Regions from separate parts of the Mycetocola sp. Y791 genome, predicted to be linked through region 1. Evidence: predicted binding sites of a transcription regulator. Region 1 holds the regulator's gene; the other holds the start of a gene.
The links. Region 1 encodes LexA, which represses DNA repair genes until DNA is damaged. Its sites were predicted from a motif close to TCGAACANNTGTTCGA; they were not measured.
Positions count from the first base shown of each region.

Region 2: a site for LexA is predicted at 7,125-7,140, ahead of AC1C2N_RS08400 (HNH endonuclease signature motif containing protein). Genes of this name have one in related genera too.

Region 1 covers NZ_JCAIUC010000001.1:971,887-987,156, forward strand. Annotated here, with positions in the region: gene AC1C2N_RS04500 (FtsK/SpoIIIE family DNA translocase) at 1-2,229, shown strand, start outside; gene pgsA (CDP-diacylglycerol--glycerol-3-phosphate 3-phosphatidyltransferase) at 2,233-2,838, shown strand; gene AC1C2N_RS04510 (CinA family protein) at 2,835-3,377, shown strand; gene AC1C2N_RS04515 (helix-turn-helix domain-containing protein) at 3,565-3,873, shown strand; gene AC1C2N_RS04520 (DUF3046 domain-containing protein) at 3,979-4,203, shown strand; gene recA (recombinase RecA) at 4,444-5,529, shown strand; gene AC1C2N_RS04530 (regulatory protein RecX) at 5,539-6,432, shown strand; gene miaB (tRNA (N6-isopentenyl adenosine(37)-C2)-methylthiotransferase MiaB) at 6,585-8,234, shown strand; gene miaA (tRNA (adenosine(37)-N6)-dimethylallyltransferase MiaA) at 8,231-9,184, shown strand; gene dapF (diaminopimelate epimerase) at 9,201-10,082, shown strand; gene AC1C2N_RS04550 (class I SAM-dependent methyltransferase) at 10,105-10,722, opposite strand; gene hflX (GTPase HflX) at 10,759-12,309, shown strand; gene lexA (transcriptional repressor LexA) at 12,419-13,222, opposite strand; gene AC1C2N_RS04565 (LysM peptidoglycan-binding domain-containing protein) at 13,457-13,903, shown strand; gene AC1C2N_RS04570 (histidinol-phosphate transaminase) at 13,944-15,026, shown strand; gene hisB (imidazoleglycerol-phosphate dehydratase HisB) at 15,023-15,270, shown strand, end outside.
Region 2 covers NZ_JCAIUC010000002.1:736,750-752,019, reverse strand. Annotated here, with positions in the region: gene AC1C2N_RS08445 (ATP-binding cassette domain-containing protein) at 1-382, shown strand, start outside; gene AC1C2N_RS08440 (ABC transporter permease) at 379-1,224, shown strand; gene AC1C2N_RS08435 (Hpt domain-containing protein) at 1,423-1,836, shown strand; gene AC1C2N_RS08430 (response regulator transcription factor) at 1,912-2,850, opposite strand; gene AC1C2N_RS08425 (LPXTG cell wall anchor domain-containing protein) at 2,941-3,633, opposite strand; gene AC1C2N_RS08420 (hypothetical protein) at 3,630-4,799, opposite strand; gene AC1C2N_RS08415 (hypothetical protein) at 4,796-5,437, opposite strand; gene AC1C2N_RS08410 (alternate-type signal peptide domain-containing protein) at 5,439-6,050, opposite strand; gene AC1C2N_RS08405 (alternate-type signal peptide domain-containing protein) at 6,198-6,797, opposite strand; gene AC1C2N_RS08400 (HNH endonuclease signature motif containing protein) at 7,206-9,299, shown strand; gene AC1C2N_RS08395 (AMIN-like domain-containing (lipo)protein) at 9,569-10,123, shown strand; gene AC1C2N_RS08390 (signal peptidase I) at 10,229-11,521, opposite strand; gene AC1C2N_RS08385 (adenylosuccinate synthase) at 11,526-12,812, opposite strand; gene AC1C2N_RS08380 (DUF3151 domain-containing protein) at 12,902-13,381, opposite strand; gene AC1C2N_RS08375 (peptidoglycan DD-metalloendopeptidase family protein) at 13,421-14,749, opposite strand; gene AC1C2N_RS08370 (ABC transporter substrate-binding protein) at 14,982-15,270, opposite strand, start outside.

The sequences.
Region 1 (15,270 bases):
CTGATCACGCCGATCGGGGCGGGCATCGTGCTTGGCCTGCTCGCTCTGCTCAGCATTTTCATCATCACGAAGACCCCACCGAACAAGATCGGTGAGCGCTTCAGGCAGCTGTACGCTTGGACGTTCGGCACCGAAGTTGTGACCCCCGAAGAGCGCGAACTGGCCAAGACGGAGAAGACCAGACAGGTCGAACTCGACGGCATCGATGGCGTCGAAGACGGCACAGACGACGACTCCCTCCCGTGGTGGCGCCGCAACAAGAGCCAGCGTGAGGTCGATCCGGCCTTCGACTCTGAGTCGGCGGACGTCACCGAGCTGCTCGGGCTCAAGCCGAAGCGGGGCAGGGGCGAGTTCGATTCGGCAATCGAAAGCCCGCCGCCCGTTGTCGAGAACGTCGACATGTTCGGTAACCCGCTCGACGCCGACGATTCCATGACCGAGGTCATCGGCGACCTGTCCCGGGCAGAGGCGGCTCTCGCCGGAGCGGGTCCGGCGAAACCATCGTTGTCAGGTCTCCACGACGACGGCCCCGACAACCAGACCGAGGCGCTCCCCGGCATGGAAGGCCTCGGGCTTCTCGACGGCACCACAGATGCCTCGCAAATGGCGCGGCCGATCCAGCCGACCGCTCCGTACCGGCTCCCGGCAGCATCGACCCTCGGCGCCGGCGATCCCGCGAAGACGCGGTCGGCCGCGAACGACGAGGTCGTCGCTGCCGTGACGAGTGTTCTCGACCAGTTCAAGGTCGACGCGAAGGTCACCGGGTTCTCCCGTGGTCCGACAGTGACCCAGTACGAGATCGAGGTCGGCCCTGGTGTCAAGGTCGAGCGCATCACAGCCCTGACCAACAACATCGCGTACGCCGTCGCATCCAACGAGGTCCGCATCCTCGCCCCGATCCCGGGCAAGAGCGCCATCGGCGTCGAGATCCCCAACACCGACCGCGAGATCGTCACCCTCGGTGATGTCCTCCGCTCAGCCAACGCAACGAAGAGCGTTCACCCGATGACGATCGGCGTTGGCAAGGATGTCGGAGGCGGATTCGTTGTGGCGAATCTCGCCAAGATGCCCCACCTCCTCGTCGCGGGTTCGACCGGTTCGGGTAAGTCGAGCTTCATCAACTCGATGATCACGAGCCTCCTGATGCGCGCAAAGCCGAGTGACGTGCGCATGGTACTCATCGACCCGAAGCGGGTCGAGCTCACCTCGTACGCCGGAGTGCCCCACCTCATCACGCCCATCATCACCAACCCCAAGAAAGCAGCCGAGGCGCTGCAGTGGGTGGTGAAGGAGATGGACATGCGGTACGACGACCTGGCCAGTTTCGGCTTCAGGCACATCGACGACTTCAACAAGGCCGTCGTGAACGAGGAGATCGTTCTCCCCGTCGGAAGCGAACGGGTGCTCAAGCCTTACCCGTACCTGCTGGTCGTCGTCGACGAGCTCGCCGACCTCATGATGGTCGCGCCGCGTGACGTCGAAGACTCGATCGTGCGGATCACGCAGCTGGCACGAGCATCCGGAATTCACCTCGTTCTCGCGACCCAGCGCCCGTCCGTCGACGTCGTCACCGGCCTCATCAAGGCCAACGTGCCGTCCAGGCTCGCGTTCGCTGTGACGAGCGTCACCGACTCTCGGGTCATTCTCGACCAGCCGGGTGCAGACAAGCTCATCGGGCAGGGAGACGGGCTGTTCCTGCCGATGGGTACGAACAAGGCGATCCGTGTGCAGGGCGCATGGGTGTCGGAAGACGAGATCGAGAAGGTCGTCAAACACGTCACCCAGCAGGCACGACCCGAGTACCGCAAGGATGTCGCTGCCGTCGTCGAAAAGAAGGAAGTCGACGCCGACATCGGCGACGACCTCGATCTGCTCCTCGCTGCGGCCGAGCTGGTCGTCGGTACCCAGTTCGGGTCGACGTCGATGCTGCAGCGCAAGCTCCGTGTCGGCTTCGCCAAGGCCGGCCGCCTGATGGACCTGATGGAATCGCGTGAGATCGTCGGGCCCTCCGAGGGCTCCAAGGCACGCGACGTCCTCGTGACGGCCGAGCAACTGCCCGGTCTGCTCGCCAAACTCCGTGGGGAGGACGCCCCAATGCCGGCGGCGTCGCCGTCGCTGGCCGACAGCGACCAGTACGAGGGCGACCCGGTCGAGAAGCAGTTCGATGGGTACGATGTGGTTGACGGCGATTCCGACGAAGACGCCTGGGGACTCACAGGCAAGGAGTAGTACATGGCCATTCCGGCCACACCACCGAACGGATCAGCGAGGCCCGCCCGATCGGCGAATCTCAACGTTCCGAACGCAATCACCATCGTCCGGATTTTGGCCGCTCCGGTCTTCATCTGGATGCTGCTTGCCGACGACGGGCAGGACGGCGGCCTCCGCTGGGCCGCAGCGATCCTGTTCATCGTCGCGATCGCCACCGACTGGGTCGACGGCGCCATCGCACGAAAGCACGGTCTGATCACCGACCTCGGTAAGCTCCTCGACCCCATCGCCGACAAGGTCCTCACCGGAGGTGCCCTCGTCGCTCTCTCGATCCTCGGCGAACTGCCCTGGTGGGTCACCATCCTCGTGCTCGTCCGTGAGGTCGGCATCACGGTCCACCGGATGATCGTGGCGACAGACCACGTCGTCGCCGCGGCGTGGATGGGAAAGCTCAAGACCGTCGCGCAGTCCATCGCGATTTCGTTTGCTCTGGTTCCCCTCAACACGGTCGTCGGTGACTGGATCTTCTGGGTGAACGGCGTGCTCATGACCATCGCCGTCCTGCTCACTGTCGCTAGCGGTATCGACTACGTGATCACCGAGCTCAAGGCTCGGCGGGCGCGATGACATCCGAGGCTCCGGCTCCGGCTCCGGCTCCGGCTGACGCGACCGCGGCGCTCATCGCGCGGCTCGCTGAGCGCGGCCTCACGGTGGCCGTTGCCGAGTCGCTGACCGGTGGACTCCTCGTCGCCGAACTCATCAGGCCACCCGGCGCGTCTGCCGTCGTGTTCGGCGGTGTTGTCGCCTACGCCACTGAGCTGAAGCGCACCGTCCTCGGAGTGGATGGCGAACTGCTCGCCCAGTTCGGGCCGGTGGATCCGGAGGTTGCCCGCCAGATGGCATCCGGTGTGCGTACCGCGCTTGCGGTCGACGGACGCGTCGCCGACATCGGAATTTCCACCACGGGTGTGGCCGGTCCTGACCCCCAAAGCGGAAAGGCACCCGGAACGGTATACGTGGGGCTGTCGACGAGCGACGGTGCGCGGGCGCTCGAACTGCAGCTCGACGGCGACAGGACCACGATCCGAAGTGCGACGGTTGCTGCCGCGATCGCACTGATCGCGGATTCAGAGAAGAGTACAACGTCACCTGTCGCCGACCTTTGAGAAACTCGCGCGTCGTCGCCCGGGTTTCCGCGGGAATACGTGGTGTTACAACCCAGTTACACACTAGGTATTCACAAGAAAAAATCAGTGAGCGACAGTAAGGTTTTTCAGACGGATGGGTGTAGTAATGTTATCCAACCACGGGCTTACCAGTGGTCAGGCTGATCGGCAGAGAAGGAGGGGTCCCATGATTCTCGTACGTCAGGAAATCGGTGACGTGTTGCGCGACTTCCGGCTGCAAAAGGGGCGGACTCTTCGCCAGGTTGCAAGCAAGGCAAGTGTTGCACTCGGTTATCTCAGTGAGGTTGAGCGCGGCCAGAAGGAAGCATCGAGCGAGATCCTCGCCTCGGTCGCAGACGCACTGGACACCCCGATCTCAGTCATCATGCGCGAAGTCGGTGACCGTCTCGCCGTCATCGAGGGCATCGCGCCCATTCCAGACACGGTTCCCGACGAGTTCGTTGCAGAACTCGACGCGGACCTGGTTGCCCGCTGACGCTGGCACACATAATTTCCGGATGCCCCGGCCCGCGACAGCGAGCCGGGGCATTCCTCGTCCGCTCGCGACCGCGAGCCCTCTATCTACAGTGAGCCGAGACAAGTGAAACTCAGCGAGTTCAGACTGGCCGTCACCACCGAGTTCGGTGGCGCATACGGGCGTGTCCTCACCAGCGACCTGGTGCTGCGCGAACTCGGTGGGCGCACGGCGGATGAAGCGCTGGCAGCGGGGGAGTCTCCGCGTAACGTCTGGATGGCGCTCTGCAAGGAATCGGACGTTCCCCGCGACCGCTGGCACGGCGTCGGGGTTCGGCCGCCTGTCCAGTAGCACCCGGATCTTCCTTCGACACGCCGAAGAATATTTCTCGAACACTCGTTCGGTCTGCGATAGGCTCCTACACAAGGGCCCATCTGGGGCAGTACGTCCACTGTTTTCCTCCCTCTGACTCAATGTCAGAGGTGCCTCATACAGTCGACACTGTTCACGAAAACGCTCCCAGCCTTGTTGAAGCCGAGTTCCGGCCCGACAGCCTATAGGCGCACCGCTATCGCACAGGAAGAGGCAGACATGCCATCAGTAGCAGACCGCGAGAAGTCCCTTGAAACGGCACTCGCCCAGATCGACCGTCAATTCGGCAAGGGTTCAGTCATGCGCCTCGGCAGCGATGAGCGGGCTCCAGTAGCAGTCATCCCCACCGGCTCAATCGCGCTTGACGTCGCGCTCGGCGTTGGCGGCCTTCCGCGTGGCCGCATCGTTGAGATCTACGGTCCTGAGTCATCGGGTAAGACCACACTCACGCTCCACGCGATTGCGAATGCGCAAAAGGCGGGCGGCATCGCGGCATTCATCGACGCGGAGCACGCACTCGACCCCGAGTACGCCAAGAAGCTCGGTGTCGACATCGACGCCTTGCTCGTCTCCCAGCCAGACACCGGTGAGCAGGCGCTCGAGATCGCTGACATGCTCGTGCGTTCGGGCTCCATCGACCTGATCGTGATCGACTCCGTTGCGGCACTGGTGCCGCGCGCCGAGATCGAGGGCGAGATGGGTGACTCCCACGTGGGTCTCCAGGCCCGACTGATGTCACAGGCGCTCCGCAAGCTCACCGGTGGACTCAGCCAGACCAACACCACAATGATCTTCATCAACCAGCTGCGCGAGAAGATCGGTGTCTTCTTCGGAAGCCCCGAGACCACCGCTGGCGGTAAGGCGCTCAAGTTCTACGCGTCGGTTCGACTCGACATCCGCCGGATTGAGACCCTCAAAGACGGAACGGATGCCGTCGGAAACCGTACGCGAGTGAAGGTCGTCAAGAACAAGATGGCGCCGCCGTTCAAGCAGGCCGAGTTCGACATTCTCTACGGCACAGGGATCTCACGAGAGGGCAGCCTGATCGACTTCGGTGTCGAGCACCTGATCGTCAAAAAGTCGGGTTCCTGGTACACCTACGACGGTGAGCAGCTGGGTCAGGGTAAGGAAAACTCGCGTAACTTCCTGCTGACGAACCCCGACATCGCCAACGAGATCGAGTCGAAGATCAAGGCCAAGCTCGGAGTCGGTGTTGCCAAGGTCGAGGCGGAGGCACCAGCCGCTGCCACAGGTGCCAAGGTCAAGACCACGGCCGACCAGCTCGCTGCCAAGCGCGGCGCCTAGGCCTCCGTTATGGTTTCGTTTCGCGACCCGGGTCGGCCGGACACCCCGACCGACCCGGCAGGCGGGAACCCCGCCGACAAGCCCGGCGAGAAGATCGCGCCGGTGACCTACCTGCGCGGTGCCGGGCACACGCCCGAGCCTGCACGCACGGGTACCAGATCCGACGCCGATTCCTGGTTCGGGTCTGATCCCGAGCCGGCTGCGGAACGAACGACGTCCGGGGCGGGTTCGGAGTCCGAACGCGCTCCCGGAACGCGCTCCTCACCGCGCAAGCGGTCCGGGGGTTCAGCGGCCGGGCACCTTCGGGCGGTCGGTCGCGACGGTGCTGTCAGGGATGGTGCTGTCAGGGGCGGTGCTGCCATGGACAGTGGCGCCGAGCACGACGAGGACGAACCCGTCGAGCAGGTTGCCGACCCCGAAGCCGTCGAGTCGCTTCTCGTACGGAAGCTCGCCCGGAGGTCGCTCAGCGAGGCTGAGGTCCTCGCGTTTGCCGTTCAGGAGGGGCTGACCGCCGCACAGGCGAACACGATCCTCGACCGGCTTCGTGACCTGGGCTATGTCGATGACCGCGCCCTCGCCGAGCAGCTCAAGCACTCGCTGTCCGAACGCAAAGGACAGAGCAAGGCCGTCGTCGCTCGCGCCATGTCCGGTCGCTCGATCGACCGCGACATCATCACCGAGGTGCTCGATGACATCGAGCAGGATGATGAGCTCGGCGTCGCGACCGAACTCGCCCGCAAGCGCGCCTCGCAGATGTCAGGACTCGACAAGCAGACGCTGGAACGCAGGCTCACCGGTTTCCTCGCGCGACGCGGTTACCCCGGCAACATTGTGCGAGAGGCTATCGCGCCAGTGCTGACCGGCCGCTCGTCGTCACCGAGCTCGACGGTACGGTTCCGGTAGTTCGTTCGCCGTCGGTTGGCGCCCGTCCAGATCGGGCGTGCGCCGACTGGCGCTCCCGCTGGCAACAACCTGCCCGCCGCTGGCACCGTGGGCACCACGCAGCCAACGCGCCGCCACCACGCAGCCGCGTGCGAACGTAGACTGGGACAACCATGAGTAGCCTGCTTGAAACGCCCACAGTCATCACGCCGTCGACAGCGGCAATCGACGCGACCGGGCGTGCTCGCACGTATGAAGTGCGCACCTACGGCTGCCAGATGAACGTGCACGACTCCGAGCGGTTGAGCGGCTCGCTCGACGCCGCCGGCTACGTTCCCGCCGAGAGCGGGGCCGAGGCGGATGTTGTGGTCATCAACACCTGCGCCGTTCGCGAGAACGCCGACAACAAGCTCTATGGCAACCTCGGTTACCTCGCGAGCGTCAAGCGCCGCCATGAGGGCATGCAGATCGCCGTTGGCGGCTGTCTCGCGCAAAAAGACAAGAACGTCATCCTCGAGAAGGCGCCGTGGGTGGACGTTGTCTTCGGAACGCACAACATGGGCGCACTGCCGAACCTCCTCGAGCGCGCCCGCCACAACGAAGAGGCGCAGATCGAGATCCTCGAAGCGCTCGAGACCTTCCCATCCACTCTGCCGACCAAGCGCGAATCCAGCTACAGCGGCTGGGTGTCCATCTCCGTCGGATGCAACAACACCTGCACCTTCTGCATCGTCCCGTCCCTTCGCGGGAAAGAGAAAGACCGGCGGCCGGGTGAGATCCTCGCGGAGATCCAGGCGCTCGTCGATGACGGTGCTATCGAGGTGACGCTGCTCGGCCAGAATGTGAACTCCTACGGCGTCGAGTTCGGCGACCGCCAGGCGTTCAGCAAGCTGCTGCGTGCCGCCGGAGCCATTGACGGGCTCGAGAGGATTCGTTTCACGAGCCCCCACCCCGCGGCGTTCACCGACGACGTCATCGACGCGATGGCCGAGACGCCGAGCGTCATGCCTCAGCTGCACATGCCGCTGCAGTCCGGTTCCGACCGGATCCTCAAGGCGATGCGCCGGTCGTATCGCAGCGAGAAGTTCCTCGGCATCCTCGACAGGGTCCGGGCCCGAATGCCGCACGCGGCGATTTCGACAGACATCATCGTTGGCTTCCCCGGCGAAACCGAGGAGGACTTCCTCGAGACCCTCCGTGTGGTGGAGGCGGCGAGGTTCGCTACGGCATTCACCTTCCAGTACTCGATCCGTGAGGGGACCCCGGCCGCGACAATGCCGGACCAGGTTCCGAAGGAGGTCGTCCAGGAGCGCTTTGAGCGGTTGACCGCCCTTCAGGACCGCATCTGCCTCGAGGAGAACCAGAAGGTCGTCGGCCGCGAGATCGAGATCCTCGTCGCGGTCGGCGAAGGTCGCAAGGATTCCGCCAGCCACCGGTTGTCCGGCAGGGCTGAGGACTCCCGCCTCGTGCACTTCGAGGTGCCCGAAGGCTCGGCGATCCCGCGCCCGGGAGACATCGTCACCGCCACAGTGACCCAGGCCGCGCCCTTTTACCTCATCGCTGATGCTCCCGCCGGAAGCGAACTCGTGGTGCGAAGGACCTCCGCCGGCGACGCATGGGACCGCGCGCAGGCAGAGTCGTGCGGCGTTCCCGCGCCCGGCGCCTCACCGAGCAGCCCTGGCCGCGTTTCACTGGGACTGCCAACCCTGCGCGTCGGTCCGCCCACGCCCGTCCACGACGCACCGGTTCGGGCCCACGACGCGCCAGCTCAGGTCCAGGGCGGAATGACACCGATTTACGACGCACTGGACGGCGAACGCTGAACCCGCACAGCGCCCCGCAGCTCATCGCGGTAGTTGGTCCGACCGGTACCGGAAAGAGCGAACTCTCGCTCAATATCGCAGAGGCCCTCGCGCGCACGGGCAGTGGCGCTGAGATCGTCAATGCGGATGCCATGCAGCTGTACCGCGGGATGGACATCGGCACGGCCAAGCTGCCTGAAAACGAGCGCAGGGGCATCCCGCACCACATGCTCGACATCCTCGATGTCGACGAAGAAGCTACTGTCGCCAGGTACCAGCCTCTCGCCAGGGCTGCGGTCACCGACATCCTCTCGCGGGGGAAATCCGCGATCCTCGTCGGTGGGTCCGGCCTGTATGTCTCGAGCGTCCTCTACGACTTCCAGTTCCCCGGCTCTGACCCCGCGATTCGGGCTCGACTCGAGCACGAATCAGCCACGCTTGGTCCCGGCATCCTGTACCAGCGACTTGCCGCGCTCGACGCGGACGTTGCGTCGCGGATCGGGCCGCACAACACGCGGCGAATCGTGCGCGCCCTCGAGGTGGCCGAGATCACCGGTTCTCCCGTGGCGGGGATGCTGCCGGACGAGCCGGTGTACTGGCGCGAGTCGCGCATCATCGGGCTGTCGGCGCCGAGGCCGGAACTGACCGCACGTCTCGACCAGCGGGTGCACGGGATGTGGGCTGCCGGGCTGCTGGACGAGGTGGCGGCGCTGCGGGCGGCGGGGCTCGAGGGCGGTGTTACCGCGTCGCGGGCGATCGGATACGCGCAGGCGCTGAAGCAACTCGCGGGCGCGGCCACCGAGACGGAAGCCATTGAAGAAACGCAGCAGCTGACCCGGCGGTACGCCAGGCGGCAGATGAGCTGGTTCAAGCGCTATGCAGACATCGTCTGGCTGGATTACGACGCGCCTGACCTTGTCGAGAAGGCCATGGCATCCGTCACCGGCGCGACGCCCCAGGTTCCGCGCTGACCCTAGACTTGGGCGCATGGGATTCACTCTGCAGTTCACCAAGGGCCACGGCACAGGCAACGATTTCGTGCTCTACACGGACCCTGAGGGCGACCACCCACTGACCACCGCGCAGATTGTCGCGGTGTGCGACCGCCACTTCGGTGTCGGCGCCGACGGCGTCATCCGCGCCGTCAGGTCGCGCAACATCGACGAGGGCGCGGCAGCCCTGGCGGAAGACGACGGCGCAGAATGGTTCATGGACTACCACAATGCCGACGGATCCATCGCGGAAATGTGCGGCAACGGCATCCGTGTCTACGCGCGGTACCTTATCGAGCAGGGTCTTGTTGAGCTGGAGTCGGGTGACACCCTCGCAATCGGAACCCGCGCCGGCGTCCGTGACGTCCAGCGCGCCACCAACGGTTTCCAGGTCGACCTCGGGCGCTGGAAGCTCGAGGGTGGCGAGCCGCTCGTGCGGGCCAAGGAGCTCAAGGTGGCGCGGCCGGGGCTCGGCATCAACGTCGGAAACCCGCACGTCGTCGTCGCTCTCGCAGACGAGGCAGAGCTTGAGTCGGCTGACCTTCACTACATTCCGCTGATCGAACCGGAACCCATCGATGGGGCCAACGTGGAATTCGTTGTGCCCTATGACCCGCTCATCAAGGACGGCGTTGCCCGCATCTCGATGAGGGTTCACGAGCGGGGGAGTGGTGAGACTCTGTCGTGCGGTACCGGCGTCGCAGCCGCGGCTCTCGCGACGCGGCACTGGGCCGGGTCGGCGGCACCGAACGCGTGGCGCGTCGACGTTCCAGGAGGAACGCTCGGTGTGCGGATGTTCGCGACGCAGGACGGCGAGCACGTCGGACTGTCTGGCCCGGCCGACCTCGTCTACACGGGCACTCTCGAGCTCGGCTAGCGTCCGTCCGTCAGTTCATCCGTCAGTTCGCTTCAGCGCGGAGTGCCCGCAGTACGCGGTACCCCTTGCTGATCGTCTCTTTGGTGAACTCGAAATCGTCGCCCATGCTCTCCTGCAGCCAGCGGTGCAGGCTGTCTGAGCCGAGGTTGCGCTGCACGACGAGCCAGGCGTCTGAACCCGGTTCCAGGCGAGGGAGCCAGCGCTCGAGCATGGCGTGAAGCTCGGTCTTGCCGACGCGGATGGGCGGGTTCGACCAGATCGTCTGGAACCGGACGTCGTCGGGAACCTGATCGGGCTGCACTGCAGTGATATTGGTGAGCCCGAGCTTCTCCGCATTCATCCGCAGCAGGTCGAGCGCGCGCTCGTTGACATCCACCGCCCAGACGTGAGCGCCTGGCGCCTCGAGGGCGAGTGTCAGGGAGATCGGTCCCCAGCCGCAGCCCAGGTCGAGAAGGTTGCCGGTTTGGGGCGGAGTCGGTGCGTTCGCTAAGAGCACCTGCGTCCCCGGGTCGATCCGGTCAGGGCTGAAAATCCCGTTCGAGGTGGTGAGTTCGTAGTCCTGGCCTGAGAGCCGAACGGAAACCGTGCGGAGCTTGAGTTCGGTTCCGGGTACGCCCGTAAAATAATGATCGCTGGCCATAGGGGAACGTTACCGCAAAGCAACTAGGCTTAACTGATGAGCAAGTCCACCGAATCAACCCCAGAGAACACCGAAACACCCATCGACGACGATGCAGTATCGCGGGTGTTGCGCAACGCTGAGTCCCGCGCGGGCGGCTATTCGCTCTTCGGTTCGAGTCAGGCCGACGCCCTGCAGGACAGATCCACGACCGGTGAGTCCGGGCACGATGGATTCGACGGCGAGCAGCAGGATCGGGAAGACCGCCAGGCGCTCCGCCGCGTGGCCAACCTGTCGACAGAGCTCGAGGACGTCACCGAGGTCGAGTACCGGCAGCTGCGCATCGAGAACGTCGTTCTCATCGGCGTGTACCCGCAGGGCGCGCAGGAGGATGCAGAGAACTCGATCCGCGAGCTCGCTGCCCTCGCTGAAACCGCAGGCGCCGTCGTCCTCGACGGCATGCTGCAGCGCCGCCCGAATCCCGACCCGAGCACCTACCTCGGCAAGGGAAAGGCCGAGGAATTGCGCGGCATCGTCGCCGCGCTCGGCGCAGACACCGTGATCGCCGACACCGAACTCGCGCCAAGCCAGCGGCGTGCGCTCGAGGACGTCGTGAAGGTCAAGGTCATCGACCGTACCGCCGTCATCCTCGACATCTTCAGCCAGCACGCCAAGAGCCGCGAGGGCAAGGCCCAGGTCGAGCTCGCCCAGCTTGAGTACCTCCTCCCGCGACTCCGCGGTTGGGGTGACTCGATGTCCCGCCAGGCCGGTGGCCAGGTGGGTGGCGCCGGCGCCGGAATGGGTTCACGTGGTCCTGGTGAAACCAAGATCGAACTCGACCGACGCCGCATCCACACCCGGATGGCGAAGCTGCGCAAGCAGATCAAGGGCTTCGGCCCGGCCCGCGAGGCCAAGCGGGCCAACCGCAACCGCTTCGAGGTGCCGAGCGTCGCTATTGCCGGGTACACCAACGCCGGCAAGTCGAGTCTGCTCAACCGGATCACGAAGGCTGGCGTGCTGGTCGAGAACGCTCTCTTTGCAACGCTCGACGCGACGGTTCGGAAGACCCAGACCGAGGACGGCCGGCTCTACACGCTCTCCGACACCGTCGGATTCGTCCGAAACCTGCCGCACCAGCTCGTCGAGGCGTTCCGCTCCACCCTGGAAGAGGTGGCGGAGTCGGATGTCATCGTGCACGTGGTCGACGCATCGCACCCGGACCCTGCATCCCAGATCAGCACTGTCCGCGACGTGATCGGTGATGTCGGCGCCCGCGATATTCCAGAGATCGTGGTCTTCAACAAGAGCGATCTCGTCAGCGAGGACGACCGGCTCGTGCTCCGCGGACTGGAACCCAAGGCGATCTTCGCTTCGGCGCGCACCGGTGAGGGGATCGACGAGATCCTGGCCCGCATCGCGGAGCTGCTGCCGAGTCCGACAGTCCCGCTTCACCTGCTCGTCCCGTACGACCGGGGAGACATCATTTCGATGCTCCACCGCCGCGGAAAGGTCGAGAAACTGGACTACGAGGAAGACGGCACCGAGGTGCGCGCACTCGCGTCGGAGGAACTCGCCGCACAGGTGTCCGAGTTCGCGATCGCCGAGTAAACGCGACGCGGCGACGTCACGCGTCTGGTCTGTTAACGAACGGATGCCCCGGGTCTGTACCCGGGGAATCCGTTCGTTAAGCAGGCGTCAGGCGCCACACCGTGAGTGGCTACACGGCGCGGAGGACCGCGACGATCTTGCCGAGCACGTCGGCTTCGTCGCCGAGGATCGGTTCGAAGTTCGTGTTGCGGGGGAGCAGCCAGGTGTGGCCATCGCGCTGGCGGAACACCTTGACCGTGGCTTCACCATCGAGCATGGCAGCGACGATGTCGCCGTTCTCGGCGGTCGGCTGCTGACGGACGACAACCCAGTCGCCGTCGCAGATCGCTGCGTCGATCATCGACTCACCCGAGACCTTGAGCATGAACAGCTCGCCCTTGCCCACGAGCTGACGGGGCAGGGGGAAGACCTCTTCGACCTGCTGGTCAGCGGTAATCGGCACCCCGGCAGCGATGCGTCCGACCAGGGGCACCATCGCTGCGTCGCCGACCGGTGTTGAGCTTTCGAAGTCGGCAACGTTCGAGGGGGAGGGCAGGTCGATCAGGATCTCGAGTGCACGGGGCCGATTGGGGTCCCTGCGCAGGTAACCGCTCAACTCGAGCTGGTTGAGCTGGTGCGTCACGCTTGAGAGTGACGCGAGGCCGACCGCGTCGCCGATTTCGCGCATGCTCGGCGGGTAACCGCGGCTCTGCACGGAGCGCTGGATCACGTCGAGGATCGCCAGCTGCTTCTCGCTCAGGCTCTTGCGGCGGCGCGTGGTCGGCTTCTCTGCCGGCACGCGCTTGGCCTTCCGTGCCTTTGGAGCGGCAGATGAAACAGCGGCATCCGGCTCGTTCTCAGCCGTGATATTCGCGTTGTCGAGCGTCATGTCACTCCCGTCTGGCGGGCAGCCCCGGCCAATGTCAGTGGTCACTGGTTGAGTCTCAACCATCAATCGAAACTCTATCCGTCCCGAGGGGCCCCAGCAAAGATTTGTTCGAGTGTGTCGGGCAAATTCTGCAAAAAAGTCCGAAGAAGGACTTGAATCTTCGAACAATCGAATATAGATTCGGAATACAGGTTCGTATTCGGCCCTCCCGGCCGAGGGCCGGATACGAATTCTTCGAATCGCCACACAACAGTTCACAGCACGAACCGGAGGCGCACCATGAGCACCGCAGTCATCACCCCCATTCACTCTCTCTCACGTCCGGCCGCACGGCGCCCCGAGGCGCCGCGCCCATCGAACTCGCGTACACAGGCCGCCGGAGGCGACGCGTCAGCGATGATCGCACGCCCCACCGGGCGCATCCGACTCACCCGGCGCGGTCGCGTTGTCCTGACCTCGCTCGCCGCTGCTCCGTTCATCGCTCTCGCGGCCTGGCTCGGACTCAACGCCGGCGCCGCAGCGGCGTCGTCGTCCCCGAGCTCGGCCTCGTTCGAGTACGTCACTGTCGAACACGGTGACTCCCTGTGGTCCCTCGCGGGCACGCTGGCTCCCGAGGCCGACCCTCGTGATGTGATCGCCGACGTGATGGCCCTCAACCAGCTCGAAACGTCCACGGTCGTTCCCGGGCAGAACATCGCCATTCCCGAGCGATACACGGCTCCGTAACGCACACCGAAGCGCAAGGCGCGGCGGGTAAACTTCCGGGGTGAGTTCCCTCGATGCCCTGCCCATCCGCGATGATCTTCGTGGCAAGTCCCCGTACGGCGCACCCCAGAAGGTCGTGCCCGTCGCCCTGAACGTCAACGAGAACACGCATCCGATTCCCGAAGACGTGGCCCACGACATCGTGACCGCCCTCGCCCGCGCTGTGCTCGGCGTGAACCGATACCCCGACCGCGAGTTCACCGAACTACGGATCAGCCTCGCCGGTTACCTCGGGCACGGTCTCAGTGCCGATCACATCTGGGCCGCGAACGGCTCGAACGAGGTTCTGCAGCAGGTTCTCCAGGCTTTCGGCGGACCTGGCCGCTCGGTGCTCGGGTTCAGCCCGACCTATTCCATGTACCCGCTGCTGGCCGCAGGCACCGGAACCCGGTGGATTGCCGCCGAGCGTGACGCCGACTACGAGATCTCGCCCGAGACCGCCAGCGCCGCCGTTCGCCGCGAACGCCCCGACGTCGTGATTCTCTGTTCGCCGAACAACCCCACCGGGACCCCGCTTGGGCTCGACACCATCGAGGCCGTCTATGACGCGACCGATGGCATCGTGGTCGTGGACGAGGCGTACTTCGAGTTCGCCCCAGAGGGGACTCCAAGCGCGCTGTCCCTTCTCGACGGGCGCGACCGGTTGCTCGTGTCACGAACCATGAGCAAAGCCTTCGCATTTGCCGGCGCACGGGTGGGCTACCTCGCTGCGGCGCCGGCGGTCACTGACGCGCTTCGTCTGGTGCGCCTTCCGTACCACCTCTCCGCACTCACGCAAGCCGCGGCGATTGCTGCCCTTGCACACAGCGGCGAAATGCTCGCCATGGTCGATGACATCAAGAATCAGCGCGACCGCATCAGCGCTGGCCTCGCCGACCTGGGCTACCGCCCGTACCGGAGCCACAGCAACTTCGTGCTGTTCGGAGGCGTTGACGATCCGGTAGCACTGTTCGAGTCACTGCTCGAGCGCGGAGTGCTCATCCGAGATATCGGTCTGCCCAATCAGATGCGGGTTTCGGCGGGTACCGAGGCAGAGACGACCGCGTTCCTCGAAGCCATTGCGGCGGTAAGCTCGAAGTCATGAGCCAGCCGCAGCGCACCGCCCGGATCCAGCGCGAGACGAGCGAATCGAGCATTGACCTCACGCTCAACCTCGATGGGACCGGTGTCAGTGATATTCACACCACCGTGCCCTTTTACGATCACCTCCTGACGGCGTTCGCCAAGCACGCACTGGTCGACCTCACGGTGAGGGCCACCGGCGACATCGAGATCGATGTGCACCACACGGTGGAAGACATTGGCATCGCACTCGGGCAGGCCATCAA
Region 2 (15,270 bases), on a different contig from region 1:
GATCGACACGGGCAAGGTGATCGCGAAGGGAACGGCCGATGAGCTCAAGGCGTCTGTCGGCGGACAGCGGGTGGAGCTGAACCTCGTGACAGCGGACGACGTCGTTGACGCCGTTGAGGTTCTGCGTCGCTTCGGCACAGTGGAACCAGCGATATCGAACGACTCCCGCACGGTTACCGTGAGTGTTGAGAGTGGGCCTGAGGCCTTGCAGCTCGTCCTCGGTGAGCTCAACATCAGAAATGTCGCACTCTTTGACGCGGGGATGCGACGACCGACGCTCGACGATGTCTTCCTCCGGCTCACGGGTCACATTGCCACAGCAGAGCTCGACGAGGAAAACGACGAACCGGATGCCGGCACTCGGAAGAGGACGTCGGCGTGACCGAAACGCGCACCCCCGGAATAGACGTTCCGCATCAGCCGGGAGCGATCGTCGGCTGGCTCAATGACGGCTGGATCACGACGAGGCGCAACCTCATCAAGATCAAGCGGGTGCCGGATATCCTCGTCTTCACGACCCTGCAGCCGATCATGTTCGTCCTTCTCTTCACCTACGTGTACGCGGGAGTGATCGAGATCCCCGGGAGCACATACGCCGACTTCATCATGGCCGGTATCTTTGCGCAGACCGTTGTTTTCGGGTCGACCTACTCCGGTTCGGCGATGGCGCAGGACCTGAAGGACGGCATCATCGACAGGTTCCGCACCCTGCCGATGAGTCCGTCGGCGGTGCTCGTCGGACGGACGAACGGGGACCTGCTGATCAACACACTCTCGATGGTCGTGATGATGGCGACAGGCTTCATTGTCGGCTGGCGTATCCACTCGAGTTTCCTCGAGGCTGTTGCGGCTGTCGCACTCCTTCTCCTCTTTGCCTATTCGCTGTCCTGGGTGATGGCGTATCTCGGGATGACCGTGCGGAGCCCGGAGGTAATCAACAATGTGTCGTTCCTCGTCCTGTTCCCGCTCACCTTCATCTCAAACGCTTTTGTTCCGGCCGAGACTCTGCCCGGTCCGCTCAGGACGTTCGCGGAATGGAATCCGGTGACATCCCTGGTGCAGGCCGCGCGGGAGCTGTTCGGTAATGTTCCACCTGGCACTCCTGTCGGTGACAGCTGGGTGCAGCAGAACCCTGCGGCGGCGGTTCTGATCGGCGTTGCCGTGATTCTTCTTATCTTTGTGCCGCTGAGCGTACGGCGATTCTCACGGGTCGCCTCACGGTGAGATCAGGACCCCCGTGCGGGGGTGTTACGCAAATCTTGATCAAGCTCCGCAATCTTGCAGAAAACCTGACGGTTGGCATCCGTCAATCCTGATCCGGGCCGGTCAGACTCAATCCAGTGGCCACCCGAGGCCACGACCCCGGACGGTTCCCCTGGCCGTCCGAGGGCAGATGCCCGGTTGAGTAGAGAGTGGGGCACGGTGACGTTTTCCCCGGACGACCAGCACCTCATCCTCGCCGGGCATCTGCCTGTTTTCGACGACGAACCCCTCAACGATCTGCTCGAGGCTCTCGAGAATGACACCGATGCGGTGGCACGGTTCGTTGAGGCGTTCGTGGACCAGTGGCCTGACAGGGTGACGCGGATTGCCGATCGTCTGCGCGCCGCGGACAGCGGGGGCGCGCTGAAGGCCATTCTCAGCGTCAAAGTGTCGAGCGGGATGATCGGCGCGACCCGGCTGGCGTCGTTCTCAGCCGGACTGGAGAATGCGGTGCGCAGCGCAGACTTCGCTGCCGCCCTCAGGGGTCTTCCCATGCTTCGGGAAATCGGGGAAGCCACCCTGCTCGCGCTCCCCGTGCGGTGGTCAATCTCCGACGTCGCTGTCGCGTCCTGAGCCTCTTCGTGCCGCATCGAGCGCATCGAGCCGCATCGAGCCGCCAGCGAAGTAGGCAGCTTCAGCGAGTGCAGATCAGGCTGGGAACTCGGGTTCGCGGGCCGGAGGCAGTCGGTATCCCACTCCACGCACGGTCTCGACCCAGCGGGGGCGCTTGGGGTCATCGGACAGTTTGCGACGCAGGTTTGCGAAGTGAACCTCGATCGCTCGCTCCTCCGACTCACTGACGAAGTCGTTCGCGACATATTCCTCATCGCGGAGTTCGCGAACGAGATCCGCCTTTGAGCGCACCCGGCGCTTACTGCTCAGCAGCGACCGGAGCAGGTCGAACTCTGTCCGCGTCAGGTCGAGCTCGGAATCGTTGAGCTCGACGGTGCGGGTGTCTGCGTTGAGCGTGATCCCGTTGTGGCGGAACACCAGTTCGCCAGCGTCGTCGTCAGCAGGATTGCCGAGTGTCACCGGGTTCGCTTCGCGCACCGATATCGGCGCTGTCGAGGAGGAGTCGCGCGTCTGTCCTGACGCCGGCCCTGTCTGGCCCGGCACCTGGGTGGCTGACTGTCCGATCGGCTGCGTTTCAGGAATCGGTGAAGGCGCACCCGCCTGGCCCGCGGCATCCGTTTGATCTGACGAAGCCGAGCTGCGGGGGCGGCGCATCATCGCGCCGATGCGCGCTCGCAGTTCGCGTGGCCGGAACGGTTTGACGACGTAATCGTCGGCGCCGGACTCGAGGCCGAAGAGCAGGTCCGCTTCGTCGCCCTGTGCGGTGATCATGACGATGTAGCAGTCGCTGAACAGCCGGATACGGCGTGCGACCTCGAGCCCGTCGATATCGATGAGTCCGATGTCCAGGGTTACAACGCTGGGCGACAGTGTGCGGACGAGTTCGACGCCTTCGGCCCCGTCTGCGGTCGACGAAACATCGAACCCGGCTTGGCGAAGCACAGTTTCGATGAGGCCACGAATGTCGCCATCGTCTTCGATCACAACGGCGGTGCGGCTAGTACGTTCAGACATTTTTCCGCTATTCCCAGACCGGCACACCAACTGGCAAGGGAGCTAGCTGCCTTGATGTGGAGCGTGACCCCCTGTCACGCTCCCTAAACCTTAGTGGGACTGGGAGGGTGTGGAAGTTTTTCGCTTACCCCCCAGAAAGAGGAGTCCGATTGTGGTAACGATCGCGGCGACGATCAGAAGGTCGCGGGCAGACGTTCCCGTGCTCGGAAGATTCGGGATGAGGGAGGCGAGGGGGTCGTCAGTCGCGGGTTGCGTCGGTGTGGACTCCGGCAGATCTGCTGCTGTAACAATGAGTGACAGGTCGATGCTCTGTTGCTGGGTGGCATTGCCCGAGGAGAAAGGCAACTCGAAGGTCACCTCGATGGGGACCGAGGATGCCGCGCTGCGTCCCAGGTCGAAGACGGCAGCACCCGTCATCAGAGCGGATGCCGTCGACGAGAGTTCGATTCCGTTGGTGCGGATGCTGATCAGCACGTCTTCTTCAACGGCGGCGGCTGTCGTGCGTGCGGCATCCGACCAGCTACCGAGGGTGATGAGAAGGTTTGAGTCGCCCTCGCCGGTTCGGTGAGCGATGACTGTCGTACTTACTTTGTCGCCCGGGACCATCACCCAGTCGCTGAACAGTGTGCCGACCGGGCTGCCGTCGATGCGGGTGAGGTGAAGCGCGCGGTCGTCACCTTCAGCGTGTGCGACTGTGGGAGCAGCAGCGAGACCGAGGATGCTGACCGTTGCGATCGCGATGAGGGCTGCGGCGATGCGGGCGAAGAGCCGGTAGGTGGTCATCGTTCGACGAACACCTCCACGGCGAGGTTCTGAGAAGGGAGGGTGCCCCACCATTCGAGCACAACGTACTGGACGATATCTCCGGTCGTGTCCTTGAGAACCGTCTCCGCGTTAGTGGTGGCGAGCCGTGGCAAAGTCGTTGGTGCCGCCAGTGCGGTGGCGCTGGGCACTTCCACTGTTGTCATGCGAAAGTCCCGATACACGTACACCCACGTGTCGTCGGGGCATGCCGTCCCCTCCACGTTGACAGGGCTCCATCGTCCTAATGGAAAGCCAAAGAGGGCTGGTGATCGATCGCACTGGGGCTGCTGCGTCGTCGTTGTGGGCCAATTCCCGCTCTGGGCATAGTACTTCTCACCAAGATAGGTGGCTGAGTTGCCGGAGCTCCCGTCCGGCAGGGACTGAGAATCGCTAACGGAGAAAGCGTCTCCGCCGATAACCCCGTTGCCACGGGCCACGGTGCACGCCCTCGCGTCGCCGTTCGAAGGCGTTACACACGCCGGATCCGCCGACCGAAGCGTCCCGTCTTTTTTCCGCATGTGGTCGAGAAGCCACGTGTAACGCATAGTGGTGGGATTGGGCGATCCAGTGGTGGCTCCGGCTGTTCCGCGATGCAGGTCCCGAAGCTCCGCCCCGACGCCCGATGCCGCGGAGCCGACGCTGAGGCGAGCAGATGCGAATGAGCCGACAACTGGCGCCTTTCCACCCTTCCAGGTCATTCCGGCAACAGTTGTGTAGGTACCGCGCCATGCGGTCGCCTTCACGTTCAATCCGGTTGTGAGCGGCTGTCCGCAGCCCCAGAGCCTGACACCAAGCTGGTCCGCGATGGCACCGCCCGCGTTGACGTCCCCCGCGACAGCTTCCACGGGATCGAAGCTCCCGTCATTCGCAACGGGAACGATTGCCATGTTGAAGGTCGTACCCGACATCGTGACTGATTCGAACGTTGATGTGTCGTTGAGTCGATACACGTTCTTGAACTGGGACGAGCCGGGAACGCTGCACCAGTCACCTACCGGCGTTGTGCTCGATGTGACGGTCTTGGTGTTCGTGAGGTTCGCGCCGGTCGTTGAGGCTGGGAGTCCAATGGCGAGTAGCGCGACGACGACCCCAAGTGCGGCGGCGAATCGAGACCGGGTGGGGTTTGTGCGGTGACGGCGGGTCATAGTGGCCTCGCCACCTGGGTGAGCGTGGCGTTGACGGTGAAGGCCGGCAGGCTCGTGAGACGGATGCCTCTGAGGCTCCACGCTGCGGATTCGCAGGAGGTTCCAGTGCAGGGAATCGAGAGCGTCAGGGTAAAGGTGCACGCAGCACCCTTGGCGAGGGCGGCAACGCTCGAAATTTTGGTCTGGACGTTCCCGCCGACGGTGGTGACGGCATCCGCTGTGCAACCGGTGCTGGCGACGATCGCATACTGAAGTCCTGCGCCTTCGAGGGCCTGAAGGGTGTCGTCTCTGGGAGCCGTGATCGTTCCCGTGAGTTGTGCGGGAGTGGCTGATGACGCTGCGTTGCGGGCCGTGAAGGTGATTTTCTGGCCGCGGATGCCGGGGACGATGCCACCCGAACCGCGGGGTGTGAGGTTTGCGGGCTGGGTCGAGACGGCGACGGTTTCCCAGTTGGAGGTCAGGACCTCAACGGCGAGGTCACCCCCGACCGCGTCAGAGAACGTGTTCGACGTTGTGTCGTTGAGCGAGGCTGTGGTGACGGGCCCGCCGATGAGGGCGGCCGCGGCCACAAACGCGAGAGCCGCTCCAATGAGCGGCTTTCTGTGATTCCCGGGGGCCGAGGTGCGATGCTTGTTCACGCTACTTCGCAACCTGAGTCAGGGAGTAGTCGGCGGACAGCGTGACCCGTCCACCCATCGTGTCGTTGTAGTCGCCCGGGTTTCCCCAGGGGAAAGCGATCTCGACGACGACGGGGACCTTGTTTGTCGCGGCAGCCGTTGAGGTGAGCGGAACGGTCACAGTACCGGCGGCATCGGGAGTGGCAGGAGCGCCGTTTACCTTGACTACCTTGATCGACAGTGCTGAGGCCAGGGCGGCGTCGGCCACGGCGCGGGTGCCGCTCGTGGTTACGGCAGCCTTCTTCGGCGTGATTGCGAAGTTAGCCTTCATGTTCTGGCCGACCAGGGTCACAGGGACATTCACGGTGACGCTGACGATATCACCGGGAACGAGGGCTCCCCCGCCGTATGGGGCATTGTCGGTGCATTCGGGCGCACACTGCTTGATGGTGGGGCTCGTCATCGTGAGGTCCGCAGAGGACCCGAGGTCCAACTGACCGGACTGGATTGTCTGCGCGGCACTCGACGTGGTGTCAGACCAGAAGGCGAGGGTGCCGGCGCCACCAAGGAGGAGTGTGGAGCCGAGGACCGCTGCGACGGAGACTCCGATGAGAGTGCGGACGGACTTCTTCATGGTGGCTCCTTTCGTGCGGTGATGAGTCTGAGGGTGAAGGTGAAGCGGGTGTTACTGGCGGAAAAATGGGCCCTGCCGTGTCGAATACATGACAGGGCCCGTGGGATCAGCTTCGGGGCTGATCCCGCCTCCGCTGCAGGTGAAGAGCTACTTGATCGGCGCGACTGTGGCGACGACGGGCTCCTGAGTCAGCACGTAGCCGAGCGTCAGGTCCAAGGACTTGTTCATATCGAACTGGTTTCCAGAGGCTCCGCGCGGGAAGGTCACTGTGACAGTCACCGGGACCGTGCCGCTCGTCGGCTGAGCAAAAAGCAGCGTGTCGGGCGTTGCGCCCGCAGAGATCTTCTTCTCCGTGCTGACCGCGCCAGCGAGAGAAACATCAACGGTTGGCGCCGTTGTGAAGGCAGTAGCTGGCACGCTTGCTACTGTCTTGCTTACAACCAGCTTGCCCGTGATGTTCTGTCCAACCAGGGCCACCGGGACATTTACCGTCTGAGTGAGAACATCGCCGGGAACGATCGTCCCGGAGAAAGTCTTCCCTGCGGTATCGCCTGCACCATTCTTCACGTTCCAGTCGCCCCACGTGGTGCCCTCAAGGTCCAACTTTCCAGACGAAATGACCTGTGTGCCGCTCCCGGCAGTGTCGGACCAGTAAGCCAGCGTGCCGGCTCCACCGAGCAGCAGAACAGCGCCGACTGCAGCGGCAACCGCAGCAGCGGTGGTCTTCTTCATGTTGAACTTCTTCATGGTGTGCTTCTTTCTCTGGGCCTGGCAGCGGAGGAGCTACCGGAGTCTGTGGGTGTTTTCCGCTTTCGCTTCCAACAAGATCGATATTTCCCGCCCTCGATCAAGAACAACCCAGCCGGATCCGCAAGGTTCCGACAGTTCTTCGACAAACACACAAGGTTTGCGCAAGATTTGCCACATACCGCGGATGAGAGCGTGATCACGCCATCTTTCGGATCGCTTGAAGAAGGGGTTTTATCTCGCTTCGAGTCGAACAATCAGGTGCGACCGTCGCCGATCAGACTTCCTCCGAGAAGCTGAGGGACGGGTCTGGCCAGCTCGTCTCGATCGAACACACTTTCGTTAGCATTAGACCTAGCCTTACCTGGCAGTCGAAGCAATGTCAGTGGTGTGGTGTTGACTTGTGGTATGGAAAACAACGACAGAGCCGTCGATCCTCCGGGCGACGAGAATCACGATCCACCCGATAGCGGTGCGGATGCCGCCTGGCTCGAGCCCCAGCCCGAGCAGATACCCGCGCCTGACTCAGAGCCGAAGTCCGAGCCTGAGCCCAATGCGGAGTCCGAGTCTCGGCCCGATCCCGACGCCCTTGTGCCAGCTCCTGATCCCGACGCGGAACCGGAGTCGGAATCTGAGTCCGACGCGGAACCGGAGTCGGAACCGGAGTCGGGGTCTAAGTCCAGCACAGAGCGCAATACCGTCGCTGCACCTGAGCCCGGGCCCGAGCCCGAGCCCGAGCCCGAGCCCGAGCCACAATTCGGACCCGAGTCCGACCCGGCGCCCGATGCGGATGCCGGTGCGGGCGTAGAGCCCGATGTCGATTCCGATTCGGAATCTCAGCCCGAGGCTGAGCCTGAGCCGACGTTGGTTGCGCGGATTGCTGACACGTGCACGGCGCTGGTTGAGGCGGTAGGGCAGGTGGAGCGGTTGGAGGCCCGTCAGGCGGCCTGGAAGGCGGAGTTCATCGACCGGGCCAGGACCCTCGCGCTGAGCGCAGAGGAGGGCGTTCTCGACACCGCCCGGCCAGCGACGCAGACCGTGGCGCAACGCGCAGCGGAGCGCCGGGATCTGGCGTTGCGGTCGTTCACGGCGGAACTGGCGTGTGTATTGCGGGTGTCCGAACGCACCGCGACCGCGTTGATCGATGACAGCGAAGCGTTGATGCACCGCTTGCCGGCCACTCTGACGGCGTTGCGGGAGGGAGACGTCAGTTACCGGCATGCCCAGCAGTTGGTCGACCAGACCAGCACCCTCACCGCCGAGGAAGCAGCGGAGCTCGAAGAGAAGGCGTTGCCGTTTGCCCGGACGATGACGGTGGCGAGGTTCGGGCAGAAGACAAGGATGTTGCGGGAACGGTTGTGCCCGGAATCCGCGGTCGCCCGGTGTCGGAAGTCGGTAACCGATCGGCGGGTAGAACTGATCCCGGCACCGGACGGGATGGCCTGGCTGAACCTGTTCACCACCGCACCGGCCGCGGAAACGATCTTCGACACGATCCGGGCGCAGTCGATGAAACTGCAGTCACCGGTTGAGCCACGCACCCTGTCCCAGTTGGATGCCGATGTGGTGTTCGCGGCGATGATGGAGGCGTTCACCGGTGAGTTCACCCTGCCCGACCCCACCGGCACCCGGGTCTTCGGCACCGGCCTCGGCACCCGCAATCCCTACACCGACCCATATCCCGCACCGGCCCGTCCACCTTCATCCGGAGAAAAACAGGGATCCGCTGTCCTCCCAGGGCCGGGACGTGACCCCGCGACCGCATTCCGGAAGATCGTGCCAACGGTGATGGTCACCGTCCCGGTACTCACCCTCCTCGGCAAAAGTGTGGAACCGGGCAACCTCGACGGATACGGGCCCATCGACCCGGACACCGCGCGGGAGTTGGCGTCTCAGGCACCGGAGTTCAGCCGGATCCTGACCCACCCCGAAACCGGAGTCGCCCTGTCCCTCGGCCACACCAAATACACCCCATCGAAAGCGATGCGACGGTTCCTCCGCTACCGCGACGGATACTGCCGGTTCCCCGGCTGCACCCGCAAAGCGGTGTCCAGCGATATCGACCACACCGAGCCATACGACACCGGCGGAAACACCGACTTCGACAACCTCGCCAGCCTCTGCCCCAAACACCACAAACTGAAACACGAAACCAACTGGCTGGTCGAGCAACTCGGTGACGGGATCCTGAAATGGACCTCACCCCACGGACGCGAATACCTCACCCACCCCGAGAACCCAGTGCGCAACCCGATCCCACATCCGATCCCACCGGCGAAAGCGGCACCACCAAAGCCACCGAATCCCGACCCCGGAAGCACTCCGGACGACACGGATGCCCCGTCAACCCAGGCACATGAGGAAGACACCCGACTGAACAACGTCTGCACCCGACTCCTCGACGCCCAGAAAGAAAAACGCGAGAGGGAGAGAAACGACACGGAGAACCGCGACGAGGCACCAGACGACGAGTCAGCAGACCCCAACGAACCACCATTCTGAGCCACACAGGGGCCTCGGGCACACACGGGTCGCGCACACCTAAGGTTCGGGCACACGGGTCACGCACACCTAAGGGTCGGGCACACGGGTCACGCACACCTGAGGGTCGGGCACACCTAAGTGTCGCGCACACCGACCGCACACGCTGAGGGGACGACCGTGCGGGGGCTGGCGTGACTGACGCCCAAACCGTGATCTATGACGGGCACGCGAACACGGCGACCGGCGTAGCATCCGTTTCAACAGTTCTCATGAAGGGATGGATCGCAATGAAGCGTTCCGTTGCACTCATCATCAGCGCACTGATGGGTGCCGTTTTTCTCAGCGCAGGCAGCATCGCCGCGACGGCAGCTCCGTACTGCGGCATTACCTGGGGGTCACTCCCCGACAGCCAAAGTCTCTCAGCACCCGATGCACCGATCACAAACGCTCGGTCGGGTGAGCATCCGTGCTTTGACCGGTTCGTCGTCGACGTCCGAGGAGACATCCTCGGGTTCGATGTCCGCTACGTACCGCAGGTCGTCCAGGATGGGTCGGGTACACCCGTTCCCCTCCGTGGAGCCGCTGATCTTCAGGTCATCGCCCTCGCGCCCGCCTACGACATCAACAACAACATGGCCGTGACATACAACCCCGCAAACGACACTGAGGCGCTCAGCGTCACCGGGTACGAGACATTCCGCCAGGTCGCGTTCGCCGGTAGCTTCGAAGGGCAAAGCACCTTCGGGCTCGGGATTCGTGCACGATTGCCATTCCGCACGTTCATCCTGGACGGCCCGGGAGGTGGAAGCCGTCTCGTCGTCGACGTCGCGCACCGGTGGTGACACCTGACACCTGACACCTGACACCTGACACCTGACACCTGACCGCATCCTGAGTGACGGCGGCGCGACAATCCCCGATCTCGCGTCGCCGATGCCGAGGAAGAGCTAGCGCGACTGACCGCCGATGCCGTCTGCCCTATCGCCACGCTCGCCACGCTCGCCACGCTCGCGCCTGAGGCTCCGACGGGTGGGAAGCTCGCTGAGGGTGTCGGTCGCCCGCTCGGACGCGGGCACCCTGGCGGGCTCGGCGGGCTCGGCGGGCTCGGCGGGCTCGGCGGGCTTGGCGGGCTTGGCGGGCGCGGACGGCTCGGACGGCTCGGACGGCTCGAGGAGTTCGGTGGGCTCGGGGAACTCGGACGGCTTGACAGGCTCGCCGGGCTTGGCGGACTCGGGGAGCTCAGACGAGGTGGGGCGCTCGGCGATAGCGATGGAGGCCAGCTTCTCGACGGTTGAAGCGCCCATTGCGGCTGAAGCGTCCGTCGTGGCTATATCATCAGTCGAGACTGAAGCGCTTGTCGCGGCTGAATCATTCATCGCGCGTGCATCGGCCGCGGATAGTTCGTCAGCGGATGAAACGTCCGTCGCGGCTGAACCGGTCGTCGCGGCCGAACCGGTCGTCGCGGCTGCAACGTCCGTCGCGCGTACATCGTCAGCGAATGAGTCGTCCGCCGCTGGTGAGTCAACCCGAGCCACAGGCGTGGCTTCGGTCGCGGCAGCTTTGTCTTCACCCGGAGCGCTCTTCTTCCGACGAACCACCGTGACCACAAGCGTCACCACCGCGTAGCCAATCAGCGCAACGCCCAGCCCTTGAGCGAGCCAGGTACGGGTGTCGCTCGTGACTCCGTTAGTGACGTATCCGATGACCGGAAGCCAGTACCAAACCTTGCCACGAACCTGTTCCTCACGAACGAGCTCCTGGTCAGGAACCGGATTCGCGTCACCCTGCGTTTCAAGCCGGACTCCCTCGGGAGTCACATTCACACCGATCACCCGGTGCGTCACGACCTCCGGCTCACCGGATGAAATCTGGTAGGTGATGACATCGCCAACGGAAATCGCAGCAAAATCGATCGGCTTCACCACAACCGTTGTTCCCGGTGGCATCGACGGACGCATCGACCCGGTCAACACCGTGTACGGCGTAGACCCGGTAAGCCGAGGCACAAGCACAAAGCCGATGATCAGCAACCCACAGCCGATGAGCACAACCCAGCTGACAACACGAAGCAGGATGCCCGGAAGCCGGCTCAGCAAAGAACCCCTCGGCTCCGCGGAAGAACCGTCGCTGACAGATCCATCGGCGGGACCGTCAGCAGAAGGGCTGACAGCTCCATCGGCAGAAGAAGCATCCGCATCAACAGACGGATGCATCGTCGCATCCGTCACAGGTTCGCCCATCGATTTAGTCGATCAGGTCGTGACGCACCACGATCGCATCGCGACCAGGGCCAACACCGATCGCAGAAATCCGCGAACCGCTCATCGCCTCGAGCGCGAGCACATAGTCCTGCGCGTTCTTCGGCAACTCTTCGAAGGTCCGGCACCCGCTGATGTCCTGCTTCCAGCCGGGGAATTCCTCGTAGATGGGCTTCGCGTGGTGGAAGTCCGACTGCGAAACGGGAACTTCCTCGTGCCGCACCCCGTCGACGTCATAGGCAACACACACGGGAATCGTCTCGAGCTCATCGAGGATGTCGAGCTTGGTCAGTACGAAATCGGTCACACCATTGATCCGCGCCGCATAACGGGCGATCGGTGCGTCATACCAGCCGACCCGACGCGGACGCCCCGTGGTGGTTCCGAACTCGAAGCCCTTCGACCGCAGGTACTCCCCCGACGCATCGAACAGCTCGGTCGGGAATGGTCCTGCTCCCACACGGGTCGTGTACGCCTTGACGATCGCAATGACCCGATCGATCTTGTTCGGTGCAACACCCGAACCGGTCGCCGCTCCACCCGATGTCGCATTTGAGGAGGTGACGAAGGGATAGGTGCCGTGATCGACATCCAGCATCGTCGCCTGCCCACCCTCGAACAGCACGATCTCACCACGCTCAAGCGCCTGGTGAAGCTCGAGTGCGGTGTCGGCCACCATCGGCCGCAACCGCTCAGCGTAGGAGAGCAGGTCATCCACGATCTCGTCCGGCGAAATCGCCCGGCGGTTGTAGATCTTCAGCAGCATGTGGTTCTTGACGTCGAGGGCACCCTCGACCTTTTGCCTCAGGATGTTCTCGTCAAAGAGATCCTGAATCCGGATGCCGACACGGTTGATCTTGTCTGCGTATGCCGGCCCGATTCCACGCCCGGTCGTCCCGATCTGGCGCTTGCCCAGGAACCGCTCGGTCACCTTGTCGAGCGTCCGGTGGTAGTGCGTAATGACGTGCGCATTGGCGCTGACCTTGAGCTTGGACACATCAACACCGCGGGCGTTGAGCGCCTCGAGCTCGGAGAACAGCACCTCGAGGTCGATGACAACACCGTTCGAGATCACCGGCGTGACACCTTCGGTCAGGATGCCGGACGGCAACAGGTGCAGAGCATACTTTTCGTTACCGACAACGACTGTGTGACCGGCATTGTTACCGCCGTTGAACTTCACGACATAGTCGATTCGGCTACCCAAAAGGTCGGTAGCTTTACCCTTGCCTTCGTCGCCCCACTGGGCGCCGACGATCACGATTGCTGGCATTACGGATGCTCCCTTTTGACCTGATGCTTCTTGCTGCGGAAAAACTTGGTGCGTGTAGAACGCTTCGCGCCTGACTGGCGCAACTGTGACTAGTCCTGACCGCGAATGAAAAACGCCTCTGTGGGCGGCTGCGGCTCGGACGGCTGGCCTTCGCTCTCGATTCGCGCCACAGCCGTCTCGTCTGCGTCACGGAGGAAGTCGGTCAGCCGAGTGACCTCGTCGGTTTCACCGATGGCATCCGCCGCCTGGCGGAGTGCATACAGCGAGCGCAAAACACCCTGGTTCGGCGTGTGGTTCCACGGAATGGGACCCTGGCCACGCCAGCCTGCCTTGCGAAGCGCATCGAGCCCCCGGTGGTAGCCGACCCGCGCGTACGCGTAGGCGGTGATCGGGTCCGCTCGATCGAACGTCGCCTCCGCCAGTCGAGCCCATGCCAGCGACGACTTCGGGTATTTCGCCGCAACCGCAGCGATGTCATCCGTCGTCGTGGCACGATCGAGGGCGTCCACGACCTCCGGTTCAAACGGGAGTCGGGTCTCTGGCATTCCGAGCAGATTGTCTCCGGTCACAGAGCTAGCCTACCGCGCCTCGTTCCGAGGGCCACGTCTCTAGATCGAGACACCCTTGCCGCGGAGGAACGGAGCCGGGTTTGTGGAGCCGCCATTGATCTTGAGGTCGAGGTGGCAGCCGGTTGCGACACCGGTCTTGCCGACGCTCGCGATCACCTGTCCGCCGGACACCTGCTGCCCAACACCGACCCGGAACGACCCCGCACTGAGGTGACCGTACGTGGACGTGACTCCGCCGTGATCGATGATGATGCGGTAACCGAAACCGCCGGCGTTGTCGGCAGAGATGACCCGTCCACCGTGGACGGCCTTGACGGCACTGCCACAGGCGTTACCGAAGTCAATGCCTGCGTGGAAGTTCGGCGAACAACCGGTACCGCCGCAGAGCGTTGCGCGAGGGCCGTACCAGGACGTGATTGCACCGGGAAGCGGACGCCACCAGCCCTGTGATGAGGCCTGGAAGTAGGTGCCAGTCGCACCGGCGTTAGAACCGCCACCGCCACCACCGGCGCTTCCACCGCCGCCGCCACCGCCACCGGTGCTGGGCCTCTTAGCTGCTTCCGCCGCTGCAGCAGCCGCTGCTGCCTCAGCAGCCTTGCGCTGTTTTTCAGCTTCGATCGCCGCGAGCCTGGCCCGCTCGGCAACGCCCGCCGCATAACCCTCTTCGACGGATGCCGTCTGCCCCTTGAGCAGAGAAAGCTGGCCAAGAAGAGTTTCTTCGTGGGCTTCCTGCTCGGCAACAGCGGCCGCAGCCGCTTCAGCCGCAGCGGTCGCCGCCTCGAGCTTTTCTTCGGAATCAGCCCTGGCCTCTTCGAGGATTGTCGCTGCTACCTCGCCCTGAGCACTCAGCGAAGTGACCTGGTTTGCATCCTGTTCGGCAGAGTCGAGCAGCTGCGTCGACAATGCAGTCAGCTTCGAAACCGCACCGAGCTTGTACAGGGTGTCATCGGCTTTACTGGAGTCGAGCAGCAGGCTTGCCGTCGTGTCGAATGTGCTCGTCCGACCCATCTGGGCGAACAGGGCACCGGCCTGCTTTGCCGAATCGGCAGCCTTGGCCTGGGCATCAGCGAGCTGCAGCTTGAGGTCTTCCGACTTGATCAGGGCTTCCTCAGCAACGGCGAGTGCGACCTGGTACTCGTCTGCCGCGGCGACGGCAGCAAGCTGCGCTGTTTCAGCGTTGCTCCGAAGCGTTGCGATGAGACCCTCGATGCGCGTGATCTCCGCAGCCTTGGCTGACTCGCTCGCGCGCGCGTTCTGAACGTCTTCCCACGAGGGGTAGCTTGTCGCCGCGGTTGCGGGTGCCGAAACTCCCATGGAGGCGACGACTACCCCGAGGGCGATCGTCGCGATGAGGGTCCGAAGTCGCATGCGCATTGCTCCATGGTGTCAGAGAACAGCACTTTCGATCGTAGGCAGCGCCGAACTGGGGGTAGTCACATGAGTAACACTCGTCACATCAGCAACAAGCGGCTCGCGCCCCATGCTACGGACCACCGGGCGCTTTTGGCAATCAATCGGCGTCAGCCCGCGCCGTGACAGCTCCGAATCCGGAAACGGCACAGCCCGGCGACCGAGGCCACCGGGCTGCGCAGCAGAGCGTTTAGAAGAGGTCCTTCTCCTCGAGCCAGTCACGGGCAAGAGCCTCAGGCGACAGCTTCTCATCGCCCTGGTTCATGGCGTTGAGCTCAATCAGGTCTTCGGTGGTGAGTTCAGCCGATACGGCATCGAGCACCTCGACCACCTCGTCACTCGCCTTCTCCGCGGTGATGAGCGGCAGGACGTTCTGCGGCAGGATCAGGTTTTCGGGATCCTCAAGAGTGACAAACCCGAACTCCTCGATCGACGGTGTCGTCGAGTAGATGTCGGCGATGTTCACCGTTCCGTCAACG